2 linked regions of the Phenylobacterium zucineum HLK1 genome follow. The protein of the gene in region 1 interacts with the protein of each later gene in a pairwise test. Links are inferred from orthologs where the notes say so. Each region holds a gene or a part of one and is shown on either strand. Other genes may lie near its edges.

Region 1 (7,294 bases):
TGCCGGGCGGCACCACGCGGAAGTTGTTGAAGGCCGACGAGCCCCAGCGCAGGAAGCGGTAGCGCTCCATGTTGCGCTCATACTCGCGCTCGACGTTGTTCTGGAACGCCTTGGCGGTGCCGAAGTAGTCCACCATTACCGAGTGGTCGATGACGAGGTCGACCGGGTTCAGCGGGTTGATCTTCTCGGGGTCGCCGCCGAGCGCCGTCATGGCGTCGCGCATGGCGGCCAGGTCCACCACCGCCGGCACGCCGGTGAAGTCCTGCATCAGCACCCGCGCGGGGCGGAAGCTGATCTCGTGCTCGACCGAGCCCTTGTTCTCGAGCCAGGCGGCGAGGGCCTTCAGGTCGTCGGCGGTGACCGACTGGCCGTCCTCGTTGCGCAGCAGGTTCTCGAGCAGCACCTTCATCGAGATGGGCAGGCGCGAAACGCCCGAAAGTCCCGCTTCCTCGGCGGCGCGAAGGCTGTAGTAAGCGTAGGTCTTGTCGCCCACCACGAGCTCGCGGCGGGTTTTCAGGCTGTCGACTGACGCCATGAGGGGAGATCCTTTCTCTGTTCCCGGCCTCCCACACGTTCCAGGGATCGCGCGCTCTGAAGGGGCGGACACACAGCGTTCGTCCCCGCGCGGCGTTGGCCCCCTGGGGCGGTGGCGGCCGGCCGCTTCATAGCCCCGGCCATCGCGCCCGTCCATGCGCGGCGCACCTTGCGAATCGTTCGCAAAATCTGAGGGGTAGCGCCGCGGCGGGGCAGGCCGGCCGATGATATCGGAGCTGGTCATTTCCGACGCGTCCGTCCGGCGTGGCGGGCGGGTGCTGTTCGAGGGGCTGGGGCTGACGCTCGCGGCCGGCCAGGCCTGCGCGCTGACCGGGCCGAACGGCTCGGGCAAGACCAGCCTGTTGCGGGCGATCGCCGGACTCGTGCGCCTGGAAGCGGGGGAGATCGGCTTCGGCGGGGCCGAACCGGCCGAGGCGCGGGCCGCGGCCGTGCACTTCGTCGGCCACCAGGACGGGCTGAAGCCCGGGCGCACGGTGCGCGAGGAGCTGGTGTTCTGGAGCGTCTGGTCCGGGGGGACCGAGGCCTCGGCGGCGGCCGCGGCCGAGACCTTCGACCTCGTCCGGCTGCTTGACCTCGAGGTCCGACGCCTGTCGGCGGGCCAGCGGCGGCGCCTGGCCCTGTCGCGCACGGCCGCCGCGCCCCGGCCGCTCTGGCTGCTGGACGAGCCGCTCAGCCCGCTGGACGCCGGCTGGCGCGCGCGCGCGGGCGAGCTGATGGCCGGACACCTGGCCGACGGCGGGATGATCGTGGCCGCGGTGCACGACCCGCTGCCCATCCCCGCGGTCGCGCTGGATCTCGGCGCATGAGCCGCTTCTCCGCCCTGCTCGCCCGCGAGACGGCCCTGGCCTGGGGCCGCGGCGGCGGCCCGCTGGTGGCAGTGGGCTTCTACGCCGGCGTCGCCACCCTGATCCCGCTGGCGATCGGGCCCGAGCCCGACCGGCTGGCGGCCATCGCGCCCGGGGCGGCCTGGGTGGCCCTGGCGCTCGCCTCGCTGCTGTCCCTCGATCGGCTTTTCGAGCGCGACTTCGAGGACGGGGCCCTGGACCTGCTGGCGCTCTCGCCGCTGCCGCTGGAGCTCACCTGCGCCGTGAAGTGCCTCGGCCAGTGGCTGGCCACCGGCGCGCCCCTGGCGGCGGCCGCGCCTGTCGCCGCGATCGCGCTCGGCGCCTCGCCGGCGCTCGCCCCCATGATCTTCGCCTGCGCGCTGCTGGGCGGCGTCGCCTTCGCCTTCATGGGCGGCATCGGCGCGGCGCTCAGCCTCGGCGCCCGCCGCGGGGGCCTGCTGACGGCGGTGATCGTCCTGCCGCTGTTCGTCCCGCCGGTGATCTTCGGCGGCGGCGCCCTGGACGCCTTCGCCTCGGGCCTGCCGTGGAAGGCCGGGTTCGCCCTGCTGGGCGCCTACGCCGCCGCCGCCCTGGCGCTGGGGCCGCTGGCCATGGCCGCCGCCTGCCGCAACGCGCTGTCCTAGGCCTTCTCGCCTAGTCCCTGGCGGCCGGCCGCGGCTTGGGATGCCACATGGCGTTGACGATCACCCACCGCTCGCCGAACCGGCCGAGGTGGAAGTAGTCGATGAACCAGGGCGTCTCGACCCGGGCCACCGCCACCTCGCCCGCCACGTCCAGCACCTTCACCGAACGGCTCCACTGGTCCTTCGGGGTCTTCAGAACGCCCTGGCGGGTGAGCTCGACCAGCTCCTCCTTCGACATCCGGCGCAGGGCGTAGACCTCGTCGGGGTTGGTCTCGACCGCCCGTTTGGCGAGGTCGGGATGCAGGGCGCGGGCGACGCGCGCCGGATCGCCCTCCAGCTGGCCGTCCACATAGTCGTAGGCCACCGCCTCGATCGCCCGCACGGCGGCCGGGTCGGGCGCCGCATCTGGGGCAGGGGCAGGGGCGGCCACGGCGGCCGCGAGCAGCAGGGCTGCGAGCATCGGGATCTCCACATCAAAGCTCGACCGTATGCCGCTTCGCGGGGCCGCTGGCACATGAACAAAGCTTCATGCCGAACGCCGCTTTTTCGCCCCATCCTGACGGCTGAGCTTGGCCCCTCAGACGCCTGCCACGGGAGACGAAAAGGCGATGCCGAAGACCCCTCACTGGTTCCTTGCGGGAGCCGCGCTGGCCGCCCTGGCGGCGGCCGGGCCGGCCTCCGCCCATCCGCACGAGGCGCATGGCAAGAACGACGCTCGCGCCGAGCGCCATGTCCACATCACGCGCGTCGGCGACGGCGACGTGGTGATCCGCCGCGGCGACCGGACCGAGCACCTGAAGGACGTCCTGCAGCTGCGTCCCGACCAGGAGCCGGCGCTGAAGGCCTTCCTCGAGGCCACCCGGCGCGAGCACGCCCGCCACGAGATGGTGCGGTTCGAGCACGACAGCGGCAAGACGACGCTGGAGCGCCTCTCCGAGATGGAGGCCAGGATGGCCGAGCAGCAGAAGGCGATGAAGGCGCGGATCGACGCCACCCGCGCGTTCTACGCCCAGCTCGACGCAAAGCAGAGGAAGGCCTTCGACGCCATGCCCATGCTGATGATGGTGGGCCCGGGCCTGGGCCCGATGATGATCCCGCACATGGCGCACCTCGACGCCCCACCGAAGCCGCCCAGGCCCCCGATGCCGCCCAAGCCGCCGGGCCCGCCGGGACCCCCGCCGCCGCCGATGTAGGGAGAGGCGCGTAGGGGCCTGCGCCCGGGACCGCTTGCGGGTCGGGCCGCCGGGCCTTAAGCGGATCGGCCATGATCCCGGCCCCCGCCTTCCTGGCCAATCCCGAGCGCTTCATGGCGTTCTCGCGCTGGGCCGCGCCGCTGTTCGGCTTGCTCGCCGCCGCGCTGGCGGCCGCCGGCCTGTGGCTGGGCTTCGCCGCCCCGCCCGACTACCAGCAGGGCCTGACCGTCCGGATCATGTTCATCCACGTGCCGGCGGCGCAGATCTCGATGTTCGCCTACGTCTGCCTGGCGGTGGCGAGCTTCCTGTCGCTGGTGTTCCGGCACGTCCTGGCCGACGCGGCCGCCCAGGCCGCGGCGCCGCTCGGCGCGGGCTTCACCTTCCTGGCCCTGGTCACCGGCGCGCTCTGGGGCCGGCCGATGTGGGGCGCCTGGTGGGTCTGGGACGCCCGGCTGACCTCGGTGCTGGTGCTGTTCCTGCTGTACCTCGCCTACATGGCCCTGCGCGCGGCGATCGACGACGAGGCCAAGGCCGGGCGCGCAGCCGCCATCCTGGCGCTGGTGGGCGCGGTGAACCTGCCGGTCATCAAGTACAGCGTGGAGTGGTGGAACACCCTGCACCAGGGCTCGACCCTCTTCGCCGAGGGCGGTCCCGCCCTGCCCGCCGTCTACCTGACGCCGCTGCTGCTGATGAGCCTTTCCTATCTGTCGGCCTTCGGCTCGCTGTGGCTGGTGCGGATCCGCGGCGAGGTGTGGCGCCGGCGGGCCGAGGCCGCGGCGCTGCGGCAGGCGCGGGGCTGAGCCGATGCCGCAGACGCTGCCTGAGACCCTGCCCGACTACGCCGCCTACATCTGGCCCGCCTTCGTCGTGACTGGCCTGGCCTTCGCCGGCATGGTGTGGGAGGCGCTGGCCCACGCCCGCCGCTGGAAGCGCCGCTACGAGGAGCGCGCCCGCAAATGAGCCGCTGGCTGGCCTGGATCCCGCTCGCCGCCCTGGTCGCCCTGGGGCTGCTGTTCGGCCTCTACGCCCTCAACCGCAATCCGCAGATCCAGCCGCAGGCGCTGGTGGGCAAACCCGTACCGACGGTCAGCCTGCCGACGCTCGCCGAGGGCCAGCCGGTTTCCCTGCGCGAGATGGCGTCGGAAGGACCGATGATCGTCAACTTCTTCGCCTCCTGGTGCGCCCCCTGCGAGATCGAGCACCCGGTGCTGATGGGCCTGAAGGGCCAGCCGGTGCGGGTGGTCGGCATCGCCTACAAGGACGCGCCCCAGAACAGCCAGGCCTTCCTGGACCGCCTCGGCGATCCCTACGCGGAGGTGCTGGTGGACCGCGACGGGCGCGCGGGCGTCGAGTTCGGCGTCACCGGCGTGCCCGAGACCTATGTCGTGGGCCGCGACGGCATGATCCTGGCCAAGCACACCGGCCCCCTCACCGAGGCCGACGCCCGGAGGCTTGCGGCCCAGGCCCGCTGAGAAGGGCGCGCTGATGAGGTGCGCGGCCGGGCGCGTTAACCACTTCTTGAGGCGGACGCGGGCACCCAGGGAGCGTCCCTGTTAACCATGTCCGGCCTTCCGCCCGTGACCACGATCCGACCGAACCTGCCGCCACCCGCCGCGCCCCAGTCGCACGGCCTGGATCCCGCGCGCCAGGCCGCCCAGCGGGCGTTCTTCGCCGCCGCCCTGGGTCAGGCTCAGGCGCCCGCCGCCGCCGCCGCCCCGCGGCCGGCCGAACCCCCGCCGCAGGCCCCCTCCCGCACGCCCGATCCCGGCGCCGAGGCGCCGCAGCGGATCCTGCGCCCCGGCTCGCTGCTGGACATCCGCGTCTGAGCTTCAGCTCCACCTAAACTACGCAAAATTAACCATATTCCGCGCGGAACGCGGGTCGGCTCCGCGTGTTTCGTCATTTGTTGAATGCGTTTCGTAAGACGAGCGATGGGACGGGAAGACCGGATCTACGAGGAGGCCGCGGCCTTGTGGCGCGCGCTCTACGGCGAACCGCCGCCCATCACGGCGGACGGCGGGACGATGCTCGACATCATCATGCGGACCCTGCCCGAGGCCGGCTATGAACGCCTGCGCACGCCGCACCTGCGGCCCACGGACGTGGTGATGCCCCGCCCGTCGGCGTAGGCGGCCGCCGGACGGATCGGCCGTTTCAGGCCGCCTTCTTCAGCTTCTTCTTCTTTTTCGACTCGGGCTTCGCGGCCTTGTCCGCCCTGGGCTTCTTGGCCGGCTTGGCCTCGGCCTCGGTCTTGCCCTGGGGCTCGCCAACGCCCGCCAGGTCCTTCAGCAGCCGGACGAAGGCCTCGCGGCGCGTGCGGCCGGGGATCAGCTTCAGCAGCCGGCCGTCCACCGCGGCCATCTTCGGCTGGGCCTCGGCCAGGGCGGCCTGGCCCTCGGGCGTCAGGCGCACGGCGTTGGCGCGGGCGTCGGCGGTCGAGCGCTCCCGGGCCAGCAGGCCCTTCGCGATCATCCGGGCGGCCATGTCGGCGAGGGTCGAGCGGTCGATGCCGGTGGCGCGGACGAGGTCGGTTTGGGTCGCCCCCTCCTGGGCGGCGACCGCCGCCAGGACCGCGTACTGGCGCTGGGTGATCGCGCCGGCGCCGAACTCGGCGGCGTATTCGTCGAGCGCCCGCTGCAGCGCCCGATGCAGCAGATGACTGGGCGAGCCGTCGAGGGCGGCCACGCCGGCCTTCGCACGCGCCTTGCCTTTGGCCATGGTCGTCACCGTCCCCCAACTGGCTTGGACGGCGGCAAGACTTAGCCGCTCTCTGCGACGGTTTGACGACGGACGATCCCGTCCCCCGAACCTTACTCCGTCGGCGGCGGCGGCAGCTCGTCGGCGCGCACGTACTTCATCAGCAGCGGGGCGTGGGCGATCGAAAAGACCAGCGTGAGGATCATCAAGCCGGGGAAGCGGAACACCACCCAGACCTCCTCGGCCTGGGTCCGCCAGACGAATTCGTTCAGCCCCGCCAGGGCGAAGAAGAACAGCGCATAGTTGATGGTCAGCCGCCGCCAGGCGGGCTCGGGCATCTGGAACGCCTCGCCCAGCAGCAGCTTGAGCGGGTGCTTGCCCATGAAGAGGCCGACCGTCAGCACCAGGCCGAAGATCCCGTTCATGATGGTCGGCTTGATCTTCAGGAGCCGCGGGTCGTGGAAGAACAGCGCCAGCCCGCCGAACACCAGGCCAGCGGCGCAGGCGATAAGGGGGAAGGGCGCGATCCGCCGCTCCACCGCCAGGCCGACGACCAGCGCGATCCCCGAACCCACCACCAGGGCCCAGGTGGCGACCGTGATGTCCTTGCCGGTCATGAAGTAGGCGACGAGGAACACGACGAGCGCCGAGTAGTCGACGAAATAGCGGATCCAGTCCCGCGTGCGCTGGTTCATCGGACGGGCTCCGCGAGGCCTACGAGGGAGCGGGCGAAGGCGCGGGCGTCGAAGGGCTGCAGGTCGTCGATCCCCTCGCCCACGCCGATCAGCTTGATGGGGCTGTCCGAGGCCTGGGCGACCGGCACCAGCACGCCGCCGCGGGCGGTGCCGTCCAGCTTGGTCATGACGATGCCCGAGACGCCGATCTGGTTGCCGAAGATGTTCTCCTGGTTCAGCGCGTTGCGCCCCACCGTGGCGTCGAGGACCAGCAGGGTCTCGTGCGGCGCCTCGGGGTCCAGCTTCTTGACCACCCGGATGATCTTCAGGAGCTCGTCCATCAGCCCCTGCTTGTTCTGCAGCCGCCCGGCGGTGTCGATCAGCACGACGTCGTAGCCCTCGGCCTTCGCCCGCTGCACGGCGTCGAAGGCCAGGCCCGCGGCGTCGGACCCGGTCGGGCGGCCCATGAAGTCGGCGCCCGCCCGCTCGGCCCAGACCTTGAGCTGTTCGACGGCGGCGGCGCGGAAGGTGTCACCGGCGACGATGAGGACCTTGGCGCCCCGGCTGCGCAGGTCGGCCGCGATCTTGCCGAGCGTGGTGGTCTTGCCCGAGCCGTTCACGCCGATGAACAGGACGACGTAGGGCCTGGGGCCCGACAGCGGGTCGAAGCCGCCCTGGCGGCTCGACAGCTCGTCGCCGATCGCCTG
Region 2 (7,306 bases), 3.0 Mb from region 1 along the record:
CGGGCCCGCGCCGCGGCCCGCACCCAGGGCCAGGGCGAGCGCACCAGCGTCGCCGAGGTGCTGGACGAGCTCGCCCGCACGCTGGAACGGATCTTCCGCGACAAGGGCGTGACCATCGACTGGGACGCGCCCGAGGACCTGTTCTTCCTTGGCGAGCGGCAGGACCTGCTGGAGATCGCCGGCAACGGCATGGAGAACGCCGGCAAGTGGTGCCGCGGCAAGGTCCGCGTCCGCGCCGCCGCCGAGGACGAGATGCGCCTGATGCTCACCATCGAGGACGACGGCCCCGGCCTGCCTCCCGACCGGCGCGAGGAGGTGATCCGTCGCGGCGCGCGCCTGGACGAGAACGCCCCCGGCTCGGGCCTCGGCCTGTCGATCGTCGACGAGCTGGCGCGGGCCTACGGCGGCTCGCTGGAGCTGGGCGACAGCGCGCTCGGCGGCCTTCTGCTCTCTGTCCGGCTGCCCCGCGCCGCGGCCTGACGCGCCCGCCCGCGGGAGGCGAAGCCCGTCAACCTTAAGTTTGGGAAAACCTTAACCCCCGGCGGCGACATTCCAGTCTGCGGGGCCGTGTCCCCGCCGGAGACCGGGGACCCATGGCCGCGCTGTCGGAGCGCAAGATCGAGATCGTCAGGACGCTGGTGGAAGCCGCGCCGGACAAGGTCGTGGGCAATCTCCAGATGGCGCTCGCCGAGACCAGCGAGGACTCCGCCCTGGGCAGCGTCCGGCGTCTCGTCGAGTCCGAGGTGGACGAGCGGCGCCTGCGCAACACCGTCCTGCAGCCGATCGCGCCCATGTGCGTGGGCGACGGCCGCGACGAACGCGCCCTGACCTTCCCCGCCCGCGTCCTCGCCCTGCTGTGGCGGGGCCTTCGCGCCACCGCGCCCGAGGAGGTGGAGGAGGCGCGCGAGACCTTCGAGACCTACGACCCCGAGGAGAGCTCGGAAGAGTCCTTCGACCAGCTCGTCCGGATCGCCGCCTACGCGGTCCGCTCGCGCGAGCACGCCGGCTTCCGCGAGGCCGCCGAACTGGCCGACGCGGCCCGGCCCAACGGCGCCGAGCTGCTGGCCTCCTGTCTGGATCTCGCGCCCGTGGTGCGCCGGGCCAGCCGCCGCATCCCTGAATGGCTGGCTTCGTTCAGCGAAGGCTCCGCGGCCGCCGCCAGGCTCGCCTACAAGGACGCCGTCGCCATCGCCGAGGACGCCGGGCCGCGGTTCTTCGAAATGCTGGCCGCCCAGATGGCTCATCCGTGGATGGTGCTGCGCATCATCTCGGAGGTGATGGACAAGCCCAACGAGCGCTATCTCGCCGATTCCGAGATGGCCGGCTTCGGCGAGCGGCTGCTGGAGGACATCGACAACGCCCTGAAGTCGATCGCCAAGTTCGACCTGGACGGCGGGCCCGAGGCGGCGCGCCGGGCCGGCAAGCTGGTCGAGGTGATCACCCTGCAGATCGCCGAGCTCGAGACCTACATCGACCTGTCGCGCGACCACGGCTGGGGGCACCGGATCTCCAAGCAGAAGGCCTCGCTGGCCAGCGTCGTGGAAGGACGCCTGCGCGACGCCGAGAAGCACGTGAAGCTGGCCCTGCCGACCGAGCCGGCCCGGCTGCGCCGCATCCGCCGGGCGATCCCGCGCCTGACCCTGCCGCCCGACCCGCGCACCACCGCCCGCGCCGTGGCGCTCCTGCACTTCACCCAGGAGATCCGCTCCAGCGCCAACTACGGCGGCTTCTCGGCCGCCCGCCTGAAGATGTTGGAGGCGGTCGGCGAGCATCTGGATTCCTATGTCGACGAGGCCGTCGACCTTCTGAAGACCGGCGACGCCGAGGACGAGCACGTCGCCGAGGCGTTCCTGGAGGTCGCCGCCGACCTTTCGCTGCTGGTGCGCGGCGAGAAGGCCGCCGACCTCGTCCGCCGCCGCACGGCCGCCGCGACCCACCCGGACCTGCCCTTCGCCGCCGACGGGTAGGACAGACGCGTAGAAGAGACGCACTCGCGCCCGCGCGGGGTTTCGGCTAAAGCCGCCGCCATGATCCTGTTCTGGGTGGTCGCGGGCGTGCTGACCGCGGCGGCCGCCGCCCTGATCCTGATGCGCGCCAGAGGCGCCGCGGCCGAGGACGCCGCGGGCGATCCCGCCGCCGTCCTCTACCGCCGGCAGCTCTCCGAGATCGACGAACTGGCCGACCGGGGCCTGATGGGCGAGGCCGAGCGCAAGAGCGCCCACGCCGAGGCCGCCCGTCGGCTGCTGGCCGCGGCCGATGCGCCGAAGGACGCCTGGGCCGGCGAGGGGCGCGGGCGCGGCGGCGTGCTGGCCGCGGTCGTGGCGGTCCCCGCCCTGACGCTCGGGCTCTATCTGGCGCTGGGGGCGCCGGGCTATCCCGACCGCCCCTACGCCCAGCGCCTGGCCGAGTGGAAGGCCGCCGACCTTTCGACCCTCGGCGCCGCCGAGATCGCCGCCGTGCTGCGCGACGTGATCAGGACCCGGCCGGCGGATCCCGAGGGCTACCGGTTCCTGGCGCTCGCCGAGGGTCAGTCGGGCAACGTCCCGGCCGCCGTGCGGGCGCTGCGCCGCGCCGTCGAGCTGGCCCCGGACCGCACCGACCTGCGGCGCAGCCTGGGCGAGGCCCTGGTCTACCAGGCCGGCGGCAAGGTGGAGGCCGACGCCCGGGCGGTGTTCGAGGACCTGCTGCGCCGCGAGCCGGGCGATCCGGCGGCGCGCTTCTACCTGGCCCAGGCCAAGGTGGAGGCGGGCCAGCGCGCCGAGGGCGCCGCCGAGCTGCGCGCCCTGCTGGCCGACGTGCCGGCCGATGAGCCGCGGAGGGAGATCGTCGAGGCCGCCATCGCCAAGGCCGAGGGCCGGGGCGCGGCCGCCGCGGCGGTGGGTCCGCAGGCCGAGGCGATCCGCGGCATGGTCGAGGGCCTAGCCGCGCGTCTGGAAGAAAACCCCGACGATCCCGAAGGCTGGGTGCGGCTGGTCCGCTCGTATTCGGTGCTGGGCGAGGACGCGCGGCGCGACGCCGCTCTGGCGACGGCGCGAGCCCGCTACGCCGACCGTCCGCAGGTGCTGCAACAACTGGAGGAGGCCGCGCGCGCGGCGCCGATGGAATGAGCTGGTTGCCCAAGTCCCCCAAGGCCCGCCGGCGGCTGATGCTGGTCGCGGCCATCGCCCCCGTGCTGGCCGTGGCCGCGGGCCTGACCCTGTGGGGCCTCTCGGACTCGATCTCGTTCTTCTACACCCCGTCCCAGGCCGAGGCGGCCAGGCCCGCGCCGGGCCGCTCGATCCAGCTGGGAGGCCTCGTCGCCGCCGGCTCGGTGGTGAAGCATCCCGACGGGCGGGTGGAGTTCACGGTGGCCGACCAGGACGCCGAGGACCGCGTGCTCTTCCAGGGCGACCTGCCCGACCTGTTCCGAGAGGGCCAGGGGGTGGTGGCCATCGGCGCCTTCCGCGAGGACGGCGTCTTCGAGGCCAAGCGCGTGCTCGCCAAGCACGATGAGCGCTACATGCCGCGCGAGGTGTCCAAGGCCCTGAAGGAACAGGGCGAGTGGTACGGCGACGGCCAGCGGCCGGAACACCAGGGCGACGCCCTATGATGATCGCCGAGGCCGGCGCCTTCGCCCTGATGCTGGCGCTGGCGCTGTCGATCGCCCAGACGGGGCTCTCGATCGCCGCGCGCCTGCGCCGCTCGACGGTGCTCGCGGGCGCGGGCGAGGGGGCGGCGCTGGGCGCGTTCCTCGGCGTGGCGGTCGCCTTCGCCGCCCTGGTGACGGCCTTCGTCACCTCGGACTTCTCGGTCGCCAACGTGGCGGCCAATTCGCACTCGCAGAAGCCGCTGCTCTACCGGATCGCCGGCGCCTGGGGCAGCCACGAGGGCTCGATGCTGCTGTGGTGCCTGGCGCTGACCGGCTTCGGCGCCGCCGCCGCGGGCCTCGGACGCAGCCTGCCGCGCGGCCTGCGGTCGGTGACGGTGGCGACCCAGGGGATGCTGGGCGTCGTCTTCCTGGCCTACACGGTCTTCGCCTCGAACCCGCTGATGCGGCTGGCCGAGCCGCCCGTCGAAGGCCGCTCGCTCAACCCGCTGCTGCAGGACCCGGCGCTCGCCCTGCACCCGCCGTTCCTCTACGCGGGCTACGTCGGCATGTCGGTGGTCTTCTCGTTCGCCGTGGCCGCCCTGGTGGAGGGCCGCGTCGACGCCGCCTGGGCGCGGTGGGTCCGGCCGTGGACCCTCGCCGCGTGGAGCTTCCTGACCCTCGGCATCATGCTGGGCTCGTTCTGGGCCTATTACGAGCTGGGCTGGGGCGGCTGGTGGTTCTGGGACCCGGTGGAGAACGCCAGCTTCATGCCGTGGCTGGTCGCCGCGGCCCTGCTGCACTCGGCGGTGGTGACCGAAAAGCGCGGCGCCCTGCCGGGCTGGACCGTGTTCCTGGCCCTGGCCGCCTTCACCTTCTCGATGCTGGGAGCGTTCCTGGTGCGCTCGGGCGTGCTGACCTCGGTGCACGCCTTCGCCGTGGACCCGACCCGCGGCGTGCTGCTGCTCATGATCCTGGGCGTCACCGCGGGGGCGGGCTTCGCCCTTTTCGCCTGGCGCGCCCCCAGCCTGCCCCAGGGCGGGGTGTTCGCGCCGGTGAGCCGCGAGAGCGCGCTGGTGCTCAACAACATCCTGCTGACGGCGGCGACCGCCACCGTGCTGCTGGGGACCCTGTTCCCGCTGATCCGCGAGGCCGCGACCGGCGATGCGATCTCAGTGGGGCCGCCCTACTTCAACCTGACCTTCACGCCGCTGATGGCCGCGCTGCTGATCCTGCTGCCGGCCGGTCCGCTGCTGGCCTGGAAACGCGGCGACGCGCGCGGGGTGATGCAGCGGCTGTGGCTCGCCGCCCTTATCGCGCTCGGCGCCGGGCTCCTGACCATCGCCCTCGTCAGTCCGCGCAAGGCGCTGGGCGCGGCGGGCGTGGCGCTGGGGGCCTGGCTGATCGCCGGCGCCCTGGCCGAGATCCTGGAGCGGGTGCGGGCCTTCCGCGCGCCGGCGTCCGAGAGCTGGCGCCGGCTCTGGGGCCTGCCGCGCGGCGCCTGGGGCATGACCCTGGCGCACCTGGGCCTGGGCGTCTTCGTCCTGGGCGCGGTGTTCGAGACCACGTGGAAGGTGGAGGCCGCCGAGACCCTGCCGATCGGCGGGGCGCTGGACGCCGGCGCCTACCATGTGACCCTGGACGCCATCGAGGCGGTCGAAGGTCCCAACTACGAGGCCGAGCGCGGCGCGGTCACCGTGACCCGCGACGGCGAGGTGATCTGCCGGGCCGCGCCCGAGCGGCGGCTCTACACCGCCGGCGGGCAGACGACCTCGGAAGTCGGCCTCTGCTACCGCGGCATGAGCCACGTCTACGTGGTGCTGGGCGAGCGGCGCGACGGCGGCCCCGAGCCGGTGTGGCTGGTGCGCGCCTACTGGAATCCCTGGGCGAGCCTGATCTTCATCGGGCCCGCGATCATGGCCCTGGGCGGGTTCGTGTCGCTCTCCGACCGCCGCCTGCGCCTGGGCGTCGGCGGCCGGCGGGAGGCGCGCGCATGAGGCTGAAGCTGATCCTCGCCGCCCTGGCGGGCGTGCTCTCGATCGCGGCGGCGTCCGACCCGGCCGAGCGGCTGGCCGACCCGGCGCAGGAGGCGCAGGCGCGCGAGATCTTCAAGGATGTCCGCTGCCTCGTCTGCCAGAACGAGTCGATCGACGATTCCGAGGCCGAGCTCGCCAAGGACCTTCGCCGCATCGTGCGCGAGCAGGTCAGCGCCGGGCGCAGCGAGGACGAGATCAAGCGCTTCCTGACCGACCGCTACGGCGAGTTCGTGCTGCTGACGCCGTCGTTCAACGCCTGGAACCTGGCCCTCTGGATCGGCCCCTTCCTCGTGCTCGCGGCGGGCGTGGCGCTCCTCATGCGCAGGCTGGGCGCGAAAAGTCCCGAGCCGGACCTGTCAAAAGAAGAAGCCGATCGACTGAAGCGTCTTTCGGACCCGGAACAGACCTGACACGTTTGCGCCCAAGATCGGACGCGAAGCTGCGCGCAGGCTATCCGAAACGTAACTTGAGGAGCGTTGCACTTCCGTGCATCGGACCTAGGTTGTTCGGGCGCGCCGCGGACGTGCGGGGCGCACAGGGAAACTGAAGGCTTATGACCTCGAAGAAGACGGGTTACCTCCTGGGCGCCGTGGCCGGCGCCGGCGTGATGGCCGCCGCGGTGGCGGGCGCGGGCATGCGGATGCCGGAGGCGCGGGCCGACCAGCCGCAGGCCGGGCTCATCAAGGCGTCGACCACGCCGATCTTCGCGCCGCCGCCCGGCGCGCCCATGTCGTTCGCCGACATCTTCGATCGCGTCTCGCCGGCGGTGGTCTCGATCAACGTGACCAGCCGGGTCAATCCGAGCGACCTGCGGCAGATCCCGGGCTTCCCGTTCAACCTGATCCCGCGCCAGCCCGACGGGGGCGAGGACGAGGAGGGCGGCCAAACCGAGCGCGGCCAGCCGCGCCTGCCGACCCAGCAGTCGGCGGGCTCGGGCTTCTTCATCTCGGCCGACGGCTACATCGTCACCAACAACCACGTGGTCGAGAACGCCGAGAAGATCACCGTCGTCCTGAAGGACGAGACCGAGCTCGAGGCCACCGTCGTCGGCCGCGACGAGGCGACCGACATCGCGGTCATCAAGGTGAAGAACGGCAAGGGCCCGTTCCCGTTCGTGAACTTCGAGAACTCGGCGCGCCCGCGGGTGGGCGACTGGGTGATCACCGTCGGCAACCCGTTCGGCCTGGGCGGCACCGCCACGGCCGGGATCATCTCGGCCTACGGGCGCGACATCGGCGAGACCTTCGTCGACTACATCCAGATCGACGCCCCCATCAACCGGGGCAACTCGGGCGGGCCGACGTTCGACGTCTACGGCCGGGTGATCGGGGTGAACACCGCGATCTTCTCGCCCTCGGGCGGGTCGGTCGGCATCGGCTTCGCCATCCCCGCCGATCTCGCCGATTCGGTGACCAAGCAGCTGATCCGCGGCGGCAAGATCGAGCGCGGCTACATCGGCGCCACCATCCAGAACTTCACCACCGAGATGGCCGAGGCGGCCGGCCTGGGCGAGCAGAAGGGCGCCATCGTGGCCGACCTGACGCCGGGCGGACCGTCGCAGCGCGCGGGCCTGCAGGTGGGCGACGTCGTGACCGCGATCAACGGGACGGCCGTGCGCTCGTCCTCCGAGCTCACCCGCCAGGTGGCCCGGGCCAAGCCGGGCGACAGCCTGCGCCTCGACGTGATCCGCGAAGGCCGCCGCCGC

Evidence for each region.
Region 2: the proteins of ccmC (region 1) and ccmE interact in binary tests that used the Escherichia coli proteins (3 or more experiments, as listed by UniProt). The link is inferred for Phenylobacterium zucineum HLK1 from one-to-one orthologs.

What each region holds. Positions count from the first base shown.
Region 1 is NC_011144.1:124,139-131,432, reverse strand. Bases 2,180-5,151 are described here. They hold ccmC (heme ABC transporter permease CcmC), read left to right. Parts: upstream 2,180-3,287; coding sequence 3,288-4,016; downstream 4,017-5,151. Other genes in these bases: PHZ_RS00720 (hypothetical protein), read left to right, coding at 5,148-5,151; PHZ_RS22940 (hypothetical protein), read left to right, coding at 4,776-5,042; PHZ_RS00730 (DsbE family thiol:disulfide interchange protein), read left to right, coding at 4,173-4,688; ccmD (heme exporter protein CcmD), read left to right, coding at 4,021-4,176; PHZ_RS21375 (Spy/CpxP family protein refolding chaperone), read left to right, coding at 2,632-3,216. Also shown: aconitate hydratase AcnA, read right to left, coding at 1-535; heme ABC exporter ATP-binding protein CcmA, read left to right, coding at 759-1,361; heme exporter protein CcmB, read left to right, coding at 1,358-2,023; more of PHZ_RS00745, read right to left, coding at 2,034-2,179; more of PHZ_RS00720, read left to right, coding at 5,152-5,345; PHZ_RS00715 (MarR family winged helix-turn-helix transcriptional regulator), read right to left, coding at 5,371-5,934; PHZ_RS00710 (inner membrane-spanning protein YciB), read right to left, coding at 6,027-6,608; signal recognition particle-docking protein FtsY, read right to left, coding at 6,605-7,294. UniProt on the Escherichia coli protein: Required for the export of heme to the periplasm for the biogenesis of c-type cytochromes.
Region 2 is NC_011144.1:3,083,250-3,090,555, reverse strand. What follows is about bases 1,863-4,846. They hold ccmE (cytochrome c maturation protein CcmE), read left to right. Parts: upstream 1,863-3,103; coding sequence 3,104-3,589; downstream 3,590-4,846. Other genes in these bases: PHZ_RS14920 (heme lyase CcmF/NrfE family subunit), read left to right, coding at 3,589-4,846; ccmI (c-type cytochrome biogenesis protein CcmI), read left to right, coding at 2,028-3,107; PHZ_RS14935 (hypothetical protein), read left to right, coding at 1,863-1,967. In the rest of the region: PHZ_RS14940 (ATP-binding protein), read left to right, coding at 1-480; more of PHZ_RS14935, read left to right, coding at 594-1,862; more of PHZ_RS14920, read left to right, coding at 4,847-5,562; PHZ_RS14915 (cytochrome c-type biogenesis protein), read left to right, coding at 5,559-6,011; PHZ_RS14910 (Do family serine endopeptidase), read left to right, coding at 6,155-7,306. UniProt on the Escherichia coli protein: Heme chaperone required for the biogenesis of c-type cytochromes. Transiently binds heme delivered by CcmC and transfers the heme to apo-cytochromes in a process facilitated by CcmF and CcmH.